2 regions of the Brevibacillus sp. NPDC058079 genome follow, and region 2 is predicted to be linked to the other one. Evidence: a T-box and tRNA genes for the amino acid it is inferred to sense, from the RefSeq annotation. Region 2 holds a T-box; the other holds one or more tRNA genes.
The links. A T-box is a leader RNA that pairs with one kind of tRNA and senses whether it is charged. The one in region 2 lies ahead of ACFVS2_RS10800 (valine--tRNA ligase), so its partner is inferred to be a tRNA-Val.
Positions count from the first base shown of each region.

Region 1: it encodes a tRNA-Val, which carries the amino acid that the T-box ahead of ACFVS2_RS10800 (valine--tRNA ligase) is inferred to sense. The anticodon was not compared.

Region 1 covers NZ_JBHVSO010000002.1:513,135-519,275, reverse strand. The annotation lists gene ACFVS2_RS09205 (hypothetical protein) at 1-377, shown strand, start outside; gene thiM (hydroxyethylthiazole kinase) at 343-1,152, shown strand; tRNA gene ACFVS2_RS09195 (tRNA-Ser) at 2,039-2,131, shown strand; tRNA gene ACFVS2_RS09190 (tRNA-Glu) at 2,140-2,213, shown strand; tRNA gene ACFVS2_RS09185 (tRNA-Val) at 2,278-2,353, shown strand; tRNA gene ACFVS2_RS09180 (tRNA-Leu) at 2,363-2,449, shown strand; tRNA gene ACFVS2_RS09175 (tRNA-His) at 2,467-2,542, shown strand; gene ACFVS2_RS09170 (glyoxalase superfamily protein) at 2,623-2,991, opposite strand; gene ACFVS2_RS09165 (DinB family protein) at 2,988-3,290, opposite strand; gene ACFVS2_RS09160 (EamA family transporter) at 3,442-4,350, opposite strand; gene rarD (EamA family transporter RarD) at 4,639-5,547, shown strand; gene pdxK (pyridoxine/pyridoxal/pyridoxamine kinase) at 5,619-6,141, opposite strand, start outside.
Region 2 covers NZ_JBHVSO010000003.1:106,620-112,760, reverse strand. The annotation lists gene ACFVS2_RS10815 (PP2C family protein-serine/threonine phosphatase) at 1-838, shown strand, start outside; gene ACFVS2_RS10810 (ATP-binding protein) at 864-2,102, shown strand; gene ACFVS2_RS10805 (STAS domain-containing protein) at 2,210-2,536, shown strand; T-box leader at 2,595-2,836, shown strand; gene ACFVS2_RS10800 (valine--tRNA ligase) at 2,894-5,566, shown strand; gene ACFVS2_RS10795 (bifunctional folylpolyglutamate synthase/dihydrofolate synthase) at 5,610-6,141, shown strand, end outside.

The DNA.
Region 1 (6,141 bases), on a different contig from region 2:
AGTTCCTTGATCGATGGAAAACATTAAAAGTAGAAGAAATGAAGCTGAAATGGGTCGAGGAAAACCGGATCATGCATCCAGATGATCGGATGAAAATATGTGGAGTCCTTGATGCCTTGGACATCATAAAAGAAGGGGCGGGAAGAGTCTCCTTCAGTGCTAGCGTGACGGATGATGATGGGAAAGTGTGGAAAATCGTAGCTAACATGCGCGAATTACCCCTCTTAAAACACTCATATATCATCATTGGCGTCATGCAAGAGCATTCTATATTAGGGGAAGTCATCGAGGTGTACAAGATGATTCCACGATTCGCCGTTCAAGAGGAAAGGGGTAACGATCATGATTCTGGAGACAATCGGGCAATTACTAATTAAAGTGCGCGAGGAAAATCCACTTGTACATAACATGACGAACGTAGTTGTCACGAACTTTACAGCGAATGGCTTGTTAGCTCTTGGTGCATCACCTGTCATGGCGTATGCCAAACAAGAGGTGGCAGACATGGCAAAGATCGCCGGAGCTCTTGTATTGAATATAGGGACATTGAATGAGCATGAGATCGAAGCGATGCTGATCGCAGGAAAATCGGCGAATCAGCATGGCGTTCCTGTTTTGTTTGATCCAGTGGGAGCGGGAGCAACATCGTACCGAACCGAAACAAGTCAACATCTTGCACAGGAACTCGATCTGACCCTCATTAGAGGAAATGCTGCTGAGATTGCCAATGTCATCGGGGAGCGTTGGGAGATTAAAGGTGTAGATGCGAAGGAATCGGGCGGAGATGTCGCGGACCTAGCGAGAGCAGCAGCGAAAAAGCTAAGGACAATCGTTGCGATTACAGGCAAGGTCGATGTGATTTCGGATGGAGAAACGACTTACTCGATCCATAATGGTCATCCAATCTTAACAAAGGTGACCGGAACTGGCTGTTTGTTAACGTCTGTTATGGGAGCGTTTGCAGCCATTGAAAATGACAAGCTGATCGCTGGTGCTGCAGCATTGGTATGCTACGGTGTTGCTGCGCAGCTGGCAGCAGAGAAAGCAGCAGGAGTAGGTCCAGGCAGTTTCCAAGTCGAATTTTTGAATGCCTTGCATAACTTGACCGCAGACGATGTTCGCCGTTTTGGGTTCATCGAAAAAAAACAATAAAAATTCCCCTTTATAAAAGGGGAGAAAAATGGCCGTAGAACGATTAAGCTAGATATGTTAGGCAGTAGCTGTAATTTCGTAGTGAATAAGACAGCAGCTTCTTCTGGTGCTCTGATAGTGATAAGAATATAAATTCTACTTGATCATCATCGTATGGACGGACATAAAAACGGGAAATACCATGACAAATAATTTCTCTCTTTAACGTCAGCGCCACACTGGCGTCTGTTCGTATGTGCAATTCCACGCTGCGTACCCTCCTTGGACATTCAATAGAGTACCAAAAAAATACAAGGAAAAACAAGGTAATTTTGTCTGATTCATGTCCAAGTTGTTACCGTTTTTTGGATGAAAACTGACAAGGAAAACGATTCAGAAAAAACTAGCGGGGATTGTTGGGAAAGCATCCTGTTCGAGAGAAAAAATTCGAGATGAGACCGGCCATTCTCCCTTTTTCCGTTGAGTTATTTACTTTATTTCGAAGGCAGCGTACGAGCTCCTGATCGCAATGACAAGAAAAATAGCCGTGCTTTTGATAGCAACCATCATGCCTCTTGCAGCATCTGTCGACGTCATCAATCGGCGCACCCGGCCCGGAGCATCCAGGCCCACACCAGTTTCCGTACAAACAGGGGAAGCCTACTGAACGGCGTTTTCTTTTTGACAACTGGCATCACTCCGTCTTGTAAAGGAATACTACTTGTATCATATTGAACAGAACGTGAAGTTGCTTTAGGCAATCTCCCTTTTTTCTTTTTAAATGAAAAACGCCTAAGATTAATGAAACGACGGTCGTACGAGGGGAAAACTTTCAAAATATCACTTGAAATCATGTTGTGAATATGATAGATTAGTTCTTGCCGAAGCGAATGCTTGCAGGCTTGATGGATGGATGTCCGAGCGGCCGAAGGAGCACGATTGGAAATCGTGTAGGCGGTGTCGAACCGTCTCGTGGGTTCAAATCCCACTCCATCCGCCATCATACTTGGCCCGTTGGTGAAGCGGTTTAACACAGCAGCCTTTCACGCTGTCATACAGGGGTTCGAATCCCCTACGGGTCACTTTATACCCCACAAAGTGAAGTGAATGCTTTGTGCGGGGGCCTCAACAACTGGTTTGGGGTATGGAGGCTTAGCTCAGCTGGGAGAGCATCTGCCTTACAAGCAGAGGGTCGGCGGTTCGATCCCGTCAGCCTCCACCATTTTAATATGCGGTCGTGGCGGAATTGGCAGACGCGCTAGATTCAGGTTCTAGTGGTGGCAACACCGTGGAGGTTCAAGTCCTCTCGACCGCACCAAGCAAACTCTATATATGGCGGTCGTGGCGAAGGGGTTAACGCACCGGATTGTGGCTCCGGCACTCGTGGGTTCAAGTCCCATCGATCGCCCCATATATGTTCAAAATGTAAAATGAAATAGCCCAGCGGTGGCTCCTGTAAAGGAACTCCAGCTGGGCTTTCTTTATATCCGTCTACGATTGTGCAATAGGCTGATAAAAATGAAGGCGATTGCCAAAAGGATCGGTCACGCTCACTTCACGCGTTCCCCACGGCGTCTCCTCCAGACCGGGACGAGTGTACATGTATCCTTTATGCAACAGTGATTGATGAAAAAGCTCGATGTTCTCTACCTGTACGCGAATTGCTGAGCCAGGACAAGCATCCCCGTGATGCTCGGATAGATGAAGCGTGCACGATGGTGAAGAAATTTGCATGTACAACGGAAAATGATCCTCGTAACGATGCTCCCAATCAATCTGAAACCCTAGAAACTCCACATAAAACTCTCTTGCCTTCTCAACGTCAAACATACGAAAAATCGGCGTTATGTTCTGATTCATTTGCCTAGAAACCTCCGGATTGTATTGAGGGAAGTGAGGTGCACCCACCAGTCAGCTGGCTTTGTCCCGAAGTTAAACCATTCGTTGAAGCCAGAGGGGATTGGGAGCGTTTCTTTTGTAAGGTGAGCGATCCATAAATACTGATCGAGATAGATGTGCCCCAGATTCCACAAGATATTGTTGGAGAAACCATCGGGAATGATGTTCACATCTTCATCCGTCAAACCATCGATTGCTTTTAACGTCTCCTGTCGATAATCCTCTAGTTGCTGGAATAGCACCCTATGCCGCTTTTCCATACATATTCCCCCCTTTTGAGTGGCAGTCTTTGCAAATAGATTCGAGTCAGAGAATCTACCTTCCTTCTATAGAGAAGGGGGTGTATCAACAAAAAAGCGTGCAGAACCAGCTCGTCTGCACGCTTTTTTATGCTGTGTATAGGAAACGGCGCTACATTCTTTCCTGCTCGAGGGTGTGAGAAGGGGAGAATAGTTTCCGCCATTTTACTTGCGGTACACAAATGGCAGCGAGGATCATGAATACGCCACCCCATTGAGGGAGCGATACAGTCTCTTGAAGCACGAAACTCGACAAGAGCACGACTGTAGGTAGCTCGACTGCACTTAAAATGGTAGCCAGTCCATTGCCGATCCGCGGAACACCGACAGCCAAACAGAAGATCGGGATGACCGAACCGAAGATCGCAACCAAAAGACCGAGCGGCAGCAAACCTTGCAGAAGCTGACCATTTACTAGGAAAGTCGGTGGATAAACGATCGAGAGCATCAGAGCAGCCATACTAATCGAAATCGCGCTTCGCAAGTATGGATCCATTTCAGGGAGAATTCGCCCGCTGAAGAAAATAACCAAGGCAAAGGTCGCGCCCGACATCAGACCGAAGAACAGTCCGACCATGTCTACATTCTGAATGCCGCTTTCGCCAAGTCCACTTGCAAGAACCGTCCCTACTCCAAGCATAACCAGAGACGCCCATTTTTCAGCGGTCGGCCATTTGCGATCCACAATCGCCTCCAGCAAGACACCGATCCAGGTAAACTGAAAGAGGAGAACGATTGCGAGCGAAGCAGATACCCGGCTAACAGCCTGATGGTAAAAAAGACTGGTTGAGGCCATCATGAGGCTGGCTGGTGCCAAAAGCAAGAAATACTTGAACGAAAACCGCTGCTTGGAGAAAAAGATGGCCATGACCGTCATGATCAATCCGCCAAAAATCAATTGGCTTCCACTCATTTCAAAGGGCGTAAAGCCGAGTTGAAAAGCATGCTTCATGAAGATCGAGAGGACACCGTAGCTGCACGCACCAAGTAAAACTAAGAAGATAGATCGCCAGTATGTCATAAGTAAAAGTTCCTTTCGTATGACTAAACTCGGAAGAATAATGACTATTGTACTACAGGTCTAAACGTGGTACAATAAAATTTTTGTCAACTCTTTACTGTGCTACTAAGGTAATTAGCTAGCTGCATGCATTGGTAATATGGTAACGGATGAAAGTGTAGGAGACTCCTTATTCTACGTGAGAATACATAGCTGTTTTTTCATATTTCCGTTACACTACTCCATAGAGAAGAAGTTTAATAAGTCGTCTATAGAGAAAGAGAAGGCGAAACACATGGAGGAGCAAGGATGAGACAGGGGATTATTTACGCAATTGTGGCGTATTTGGCTTGGGGGTTACTCCCGCTCTATTGGAAGCTGTTTCAAGTAATGGGGGCATGGGAGATACTCGCTCATCGAATCGTCTGGTCGATTATTTTTGTCGCAATCATTATTCAGGTAACGAAACGCTGGCGCAGTATGTGGAGAGCGGTTACTGGTTTTAAAATGTTCGGAGCATTAGCGATATGTTCACTTTTAATCAGCGCAAACTGGCTCATTTTTATCTGGGCAGTGAATAACGATCAAGTCATGCAAACGAGTCTTGGCTACTACATGAATCCTCTCATCACTGTACTGCTCGGAGTCATTTTCTTAAAAGAAAAAATGCATGCTGGGCAATGGCTCGCGCTAATACTCGCGGCTTTTGGAGTCATTTTCATCACCTTCCAGTACGGTGAGATTCCATGGGTCTCTCTATCACTTGCCCTGACCTTTGCTTTTTACAGCTTGGCGAAAAAGCTTGTCCGGATGGAGGCGATGATCGGACTGGCGTGGGAGACGCTGTTTGTGGCCCCTATTGCTTTCGGCTATCTGTTGATGATACAGGTCAATGGGACGGAGACGATGACATCCTTAGCGTGGTGGCAGCTTTTGTTGCTGACGCTGGCGGGGGTAGCTACTGCCATGCCGCTCTACTGGTTCGCGAAAGCAACGACTACACTCCCACTTTCCGTTGTGGGCTTCATTCAATACTTGGCGCCTACGATATCGCTCCTATCAGCTGTTTTCTTGTTCGGTGAGCCTTTCACCCAAACACATCTCATCAGCTTTGGATTCATTTGGTCTGCGCTCATCGTATTTACGGTGTCTTCCGTACGCATGAAACGAAAAGCTACCCCAATCAATCCCAAGGTCGCTATCAAAAAACAAGCGTAAACATAAGAAAACTCCTGACCAGCCGAGGAAGACTCGGATATGGTCAGGAGTTTTTGTTTACAAGGACGTAATTAGCAAATCGCTTCGCCGTGCTTTTTCATGCGGTACGCACCGTGATTAGTAGGTCCCACATATTTATTGAGCGCAAACGAGTGGCGAATCGCTTCGGTAATAAATTCTTTGGCAACAGCTACTGCGTTGTGTACGGTGCTTCCTTTTGCCAATTCCGCACAGATTGCAGCCGAGAACGTGCAGCCAGCACCATGAGTAAAGCTCGTTTCAAAGCGCTCTGATTCTAATACTTCGATCGTTTTCCCATCATAGAAAACATCTACGGCATTTCCGCTTTGAAGCTTGCTGCCGCCTTTTACAACGACATAAGAGGTGCCGAAGTCGTGGATGCGCTTTGCCGCTTCCTTCATGTCATCGACACTTTTTAGCGCGCCCATTTGGCTGAGAATACCAGCTTCGAACAGGTTAGGAGTCGCAACTGTTGCGTGCGGGAGCAAGACTTCACGCAGGCTGACTGCAATTTCTGGATGGAGTGCTTCATCAGCACCCTTACAGATCATCACAGGGTCAACGACAACATTT
Region 2 (6,141 bases):
ATCTTTTTATGGGCTACTCCTCGTGAACATTCGGGCGTTGATCCTCAGATGTCAACAGGACCAGTCATCAGGGCAGCGAGAAATCGAGATGGAGATGAAGCTGGCTAGACGCATGCAGTCGAAGCTCATTCCCACAGAAGAATTACAGTTAACCAGTTTGCGAACAAGAACGGTTTACGTGCCAGTCGATTATGTAGGCGGGGACTACATTGACTATAGACAAATCGATGATCGCTACACCTGTTTTATCATTGCGGATGTGTCCGGGCACGGTTTTTTGGCCAGTATTTGGGCAACGGGGATTAGGATTGCTGTAAGGCAGGTTTTGCAGTCCAGCTATTTGCCGGATGAGATTTTGGAAAGACTCAATCAGTTGCTTTATGCAGATTTAGTGAAAACCCGTTCTTACATTACGATGCTGGTTGCTGTCTATGACGAGGTGGAACACAAAATTCGTTTTAGCAGGGCAGGACATCCACAGCCTTTTTATTTGTCCAAGTCGAATCAAACCATTTTAGCTAGCAAGGGTGGAGTCGGCCTAGGGCTTTTGCCCGATAGCACGTATCAAATGGAGGAGGTACCCTTAGAAGAAGAGGGCATGCTATTGCTCTACACAGATGGTTTGCTGGATTCAGGGAGAAAAGAAGTGTGTCGAGGCAGTAGGCATTGGCTAGAAGAACTATCCTCCTTATTAAAGATGCCTGGTGATAGTAAGCAGGAATCGATGAATCGAGTTGAGGCCTACTTAATGGAGATAACACAGCAGCGAAACCAAACGGATGATATTTCTGTGTTGATTCTTCAATTTGAGCCTGAAGAGAGTATAGCCCTCGTGTAGTTGCGCGTGAATAGGAGGATGAACTGTGATTTTGTGTGAGCGTTGTCCGGACAATCCCACTTGTGATAATTGCCTTGTCGCGCTACGTTCTGGCGGTGCAGCGAGCAAAGTAGTTCCGCCCCGCACTGTAAAGGTGACGAACCTAGCAACGATGGAATCGTTCCAGGCGAAGCTGGTAGCAGTGAGCCGGACGACCATTGGGTTAAGCAGTTCTGATCATGCTTTGCACGGACGCATAGAAATAGAGCTCGCCTATGATTTCCGAATTATCGGTAGCGGATTGCGTGGTATAGCAGGTGATCCGTACCATATTATCGATATCGAAAAAGTTTTGCGACGGGAAGACGTTCTGGAGCGATTGCTCCTGGAAGAATTTCATACATGGCACATGAGTGGCGAATTGGACCCGGCAGACGTCTTGTTACATTGGAAGGATCGAGACGACGAGCGGGGGCGATTAATAAAACAAGAGATTCAGAAGTTATCCATACTGCGTCAGATCGAGACCGTTTTCCTCTATCTTTACGATGAAGGGAAAGTGCGTCCGCTGGGTGACGTTCGTGCGAGTTTGGAAGTAGAGAGAGAAATGCAACGACTCGTCGAAGATGCGGCTGGATCGGGTGGTCCTGTAAGGGAGCAAATTGTCACCACAGATGGCACAAAGGTGTTTGAATTATACACATCTGTATTGCCAGATCGGACCTGTGGAATCGCTTTGATTGACGTCACCGCCGTCATAGCAGAAGAACGAAAACGCAAAAGACGGGAATGGGAGATCTACAGAGATATTCTGGGTGTGGTCACAGAAGGTAAGCTATTGTTGCTTAGTGATGAAGAATTATTTTTCTTGCTTCGGGAAGGGCATAAGCTCTTGGCAATCGATATCCGTTTACCGGAGCAGCTTGCAGAACTGCGTAAATTGTTCAAGCAAGCTTTGGAACCACAAGGCATTTCTGATAAACGAATGCTACAGTTTCTCGTTGCGGTCAACGAAGCTGCTTCCAATACGTTGAAGCACGGAAATGGCGGTGTGGTTACGTTATACCTAACGAATGACAGGCAGATGTGCCGCGCTGTGATCCATGATGAAGGACAAGGAATTTTGCTCGAGGATATCCCGCGAGCTACCCTACAACAAGGATTTTCTACGCGCCACTCGCTCGGGGCAGGTTTTCACGTGATCCTGCAATACTGTGATCGTGTTTATTTGAGCAGCTCCCTGGCAGGCACAAAGCTTATTTTAGAATGTATCCTTTCACGTTAAGCAACCATTTCCAAAAAGCCAAATGTTTGCAAGTGAATGAAAATGGGTAATATAGTAAAAGGACGAGCAGATTGGGTGTACCGATACCTATTGAGAGGAGTTTGAGCATGGACTACCGCGCAACAGAGGCGAACGGACAGGCTACATTGTTTTTCGTCGGAGAGTTGGACATGGCTGTAGGAGATCGAGTAGGTGAATTGCTCCAGCAGTATGGAGGGCGAAATCAATCCGTTACCGTCGATTTTCAAGGTGTCTCCTTTGTAGATTCTTCCGGTATTGGAAGCCTGTTTTTTACCACGAAAGAACTGTTGGCCATGGGCAAACAGGTAGAAATCGTCAATGTCCGAGAAGAAATTCTCGATATTTTGGGCGTGCTCGGTTTTACCGAAGCACTGGGCATTGCAGTTGGAAAAGTGGGCGAAACCCGGGTTTGACGCCAAACAGCGTGATTGTATATAATAGTGAAAGCTAACCATACGACAATTACATACGATATGAACGATGAGTGGGAAGAGTAAGTCAGGACGCCTTAGCAGAGAGGAGAATCAGTTGCTGCGAGATTCTCTAAGGTCATGAATGGCTGAAGGTCGCCCAGGAGTTTTTTCGGTGAAAGCATGTGCCTAGCCGAGACCGGTTCGCAACCGTTATCTTGTCAGAGTGAACACGCCATAAGCATGTAGTTTATCGTGTGTTAACAAAGGTGGTACCGCGAAAATAATCCTTTCGTCCTTTGCGATGAAGGGTTTTTTTATTTTTTGCAAAGCAAGTTATGCTAATAGGAGGAGTCGTACATGTCTACACAGCCAACAACCGACATCGACCAATTGCTGCCGAAAAACTATGATCCAAAAGCAGCAGAGAACAAATGGTATCCGTATTGGATCGAAAAACAATTTTTCAAGGCAGAACGTGACCCGAATAAACGTCCGTTTACGATTGTCATTCCACCCCCGAACGTAACTGGTAAATTGCACTTGGGCCACGCGCTGGATACGACTTTGCAAGATATCATTACGCGTACCAAGCGTATGCAAGGCTACAGCACCTTGTTCTTGCCAGGTATGGACCACGCTGGTATCGCAACTCAAGCGCGCGTAGAAGCTACCTTGCGTGAAGAAGGCGTCTCTCGCCATGATCTGGGCCGCGAAAAATTCGTGGAAAAAATATGGGAGTGGAAGCACATCTACGCTTCGCATATTCGTGAGCAGTGGGAAAAGCTCGGTCTTGCCTTGGATTACTCCCGCGAGCGTTTTACGATGGATGAAGGCTTGTCCCAAGCTGTCCGCGAAGTATTTGTTCGACTGTATGAAAAAGGCTTGATCTATCGCGGCAACCGCATCATTAACTGGGACCCTGCTGCCCGCACAGCTCTGTCTGATATTGAAGTAATCTACAAGGAAGTAAAAGGTGCGCTGCATCACATGCGTTACCCATTGGCAGATGGCACCGGTTATATCGAAGTAGCTACAACCCGTCCTGAAACGATGCTCGGTGATACGGCTGTAGCTGTACATCCGGAAGATGAGCGTTACAAGGACATGATCGGCAAAACCGTGATTTTGCCAATCGTAGGACGCGAAATTCCAATCGTCGCAGATGACTACGTTGATCCTGAGTTTGGTTCTGGCGCTGTAAAAATTACGCCAGCACACGATCCGAATGACTTTGAATTGGGTCTTCGTCATCAGTTGCCACAAATCGTTGTCATGGATGAGACGGGCGCGATGAACGAGCTGGCTGGTATCTACAAAGGCTTGGATCGCTTCGCATGCCGCAAGCAAATCATCAAAGATTTGACTAAGCAAGGTGTGATGTTCAAAGTTGAGGAGCATATTCATCAGGTTGGACATAGTGAGCGCAGCGATGCAGTCGTAGAACCATACCTTTCTACCCAATGGTTCGTAAAAATGCAACCTTTGGCTGACGAAGCACTGGCTAATGCAAATAGCCCTGAGAGCGTGAAATTCGTCCCAGAGCGCTTCAAGACGAATTACCTGCGTTGGATTGAAAACATCCGCGACTGGTGCATCTCCCGTCAGCTGTGGTGGGGTCACCGAATTCCTGCATGGTATTGCGGAGATTGTAACGAAACGATTGTATCTCGCGCAGATGTGACTGAGTGCCCAAGCTGCCACAGCCACAAGCTGGAGCAGGACAACGACGTTCTCGATACATGGTTCTCCTCTGGTCTATGGCCGTTCTCGACCCTGGGCTGGCCGGAAGAATCCGAGGACATGAAGTACTTCTATCCAACGAATGTCCTGGTAACAGGCTATGATATTATCTTCTTCTGGGTTGCTCGCATGATGTTCTCAGGTCTTGAATTTACCGGGAAAAGTCCGTTTGAATCCGTCTTGATTCACGGCATTATTCGCGACTCCGAGGGCCGCAAAATGTCCAAATCACTCGGCAACGGTGTCGATCCGATGGAAGTGATTGAGAAGTACGGAGCGGATGCGCTGCGATACACATTGGCGACAGGGAATTCCCCAGGAAATGACCAACGCTTCTATTGGGAAAAGGTGGAGGCAAACCGCAACTTCGCGAACAAAATTTGGAACGCGTCTCGTTTTGCCTTGATGAACCTGGCTGACTTCAAATACGAGGAAATCGATTTGAGCGGTGAGCTGTCTACACCAGACAAATGGATTCTTTCCCGCCTCCAAGCGACAATCGCAGATGTAACCCGTCTGTCTGACGCATTTGAATTCGGTGAAGCAGGCCGTGTGCTTTACAACTTCATTTGGGATGACCTGTGTGACTGGTATATCGAGATGGCGAAGCTGCCGCTGTATGGTACAGATGAAGCAGCGAAGAAGACAACCCAATCCGTTCTGGTTACAGTTCTGGATCAAACACTCAAGCTGTTGCATCCGTTCATGCCGTTCATCACGGAGGAAATTTGGCAGGCATTGCCGCACCAAGGCGAGAGCATCACAGTAGCACCTTGGCCAACTGTTAACGAGCAATGGATTTTTGCTGAAGCAGAAAGCGAAATGAACCAGTTGATGGATATCATCCGCAGCGTACGCAACATCCGTGCAGAAGTAAACGTACCAATGTCCAAGAAAATTGAGCTCCTGATCAAGCCAAGCGATGCATTGTCCGCTGAGCGTCTGACACGTGGTGAGCACTACCTCAGCCGTTTCTGCAACCCTGAGCGTCTGGAAATCAGCCTGGATCTGGCTATGCCTGATAAAGCGATGTCTGCTGTGATCACGGGAGCAGAATTGTTCCTTCCACTGGCAGGCTTGATCGATATCGAGCAAGAGCTGAAGCGTCTGGAAAAAGAAGTGGCGACACTCAACGGCGAAGTGGAGCGTATTGAGAAAAAGCTCAACAATGCCGGATTTATGGCCAAGGCACCTGAAAAAGTAGTCGCAGAGGAAAAAGCGAAGATGGCAGACTACATGGATAAGCGGGATAAAGTGATTGCACGACTTGCCGAATTGAAGGGCGAATGATCCGCCATACCATCGCATATTTTTGAGAATGGAGCATTGTGGTATGCATGCAGAAGAAGGGTTTGTAGAATATACGCAAGCGCTCGACTGGCTGCATGGACTGCTCAGGTTCGGTCAACGGCCGGGGCTTGAGAGAATGCAGTGGGTTTTGGAGCAAGTAGGACATCCTGAGCGGAGAATCCCATTTATTCATGTGGCTGGCACCAATGGAAAAGGTTCAACCTGCGCATTCCTGACGCAAATGCTGATGGAAGCCGGATATAGTGTAGGTACATTTACCTCCCCCTATTTGGTTGACTTCCGTGAGCGCATCCGTTACAACGGCAGCATGATCACGGAAGAAGATCTATTGCAGCTGGTGAATGAAGTCAAGGTATGGGTGCAACGATGCGAACAAGAAACAGAGTTCGGTTCCCCTACCGAATTTGAAGTGATTACGCTGATCGCCATTCTTTATTTTTCAAGAGTGGCGAGACCAGCGGTAGTCGTATGGGAAACAGGACTTGGCGGGCGATTGGATTCGACGAACGTCGTCCTTCCGCTTGTTTCGGTCATCACGAATATCGGTATGGACC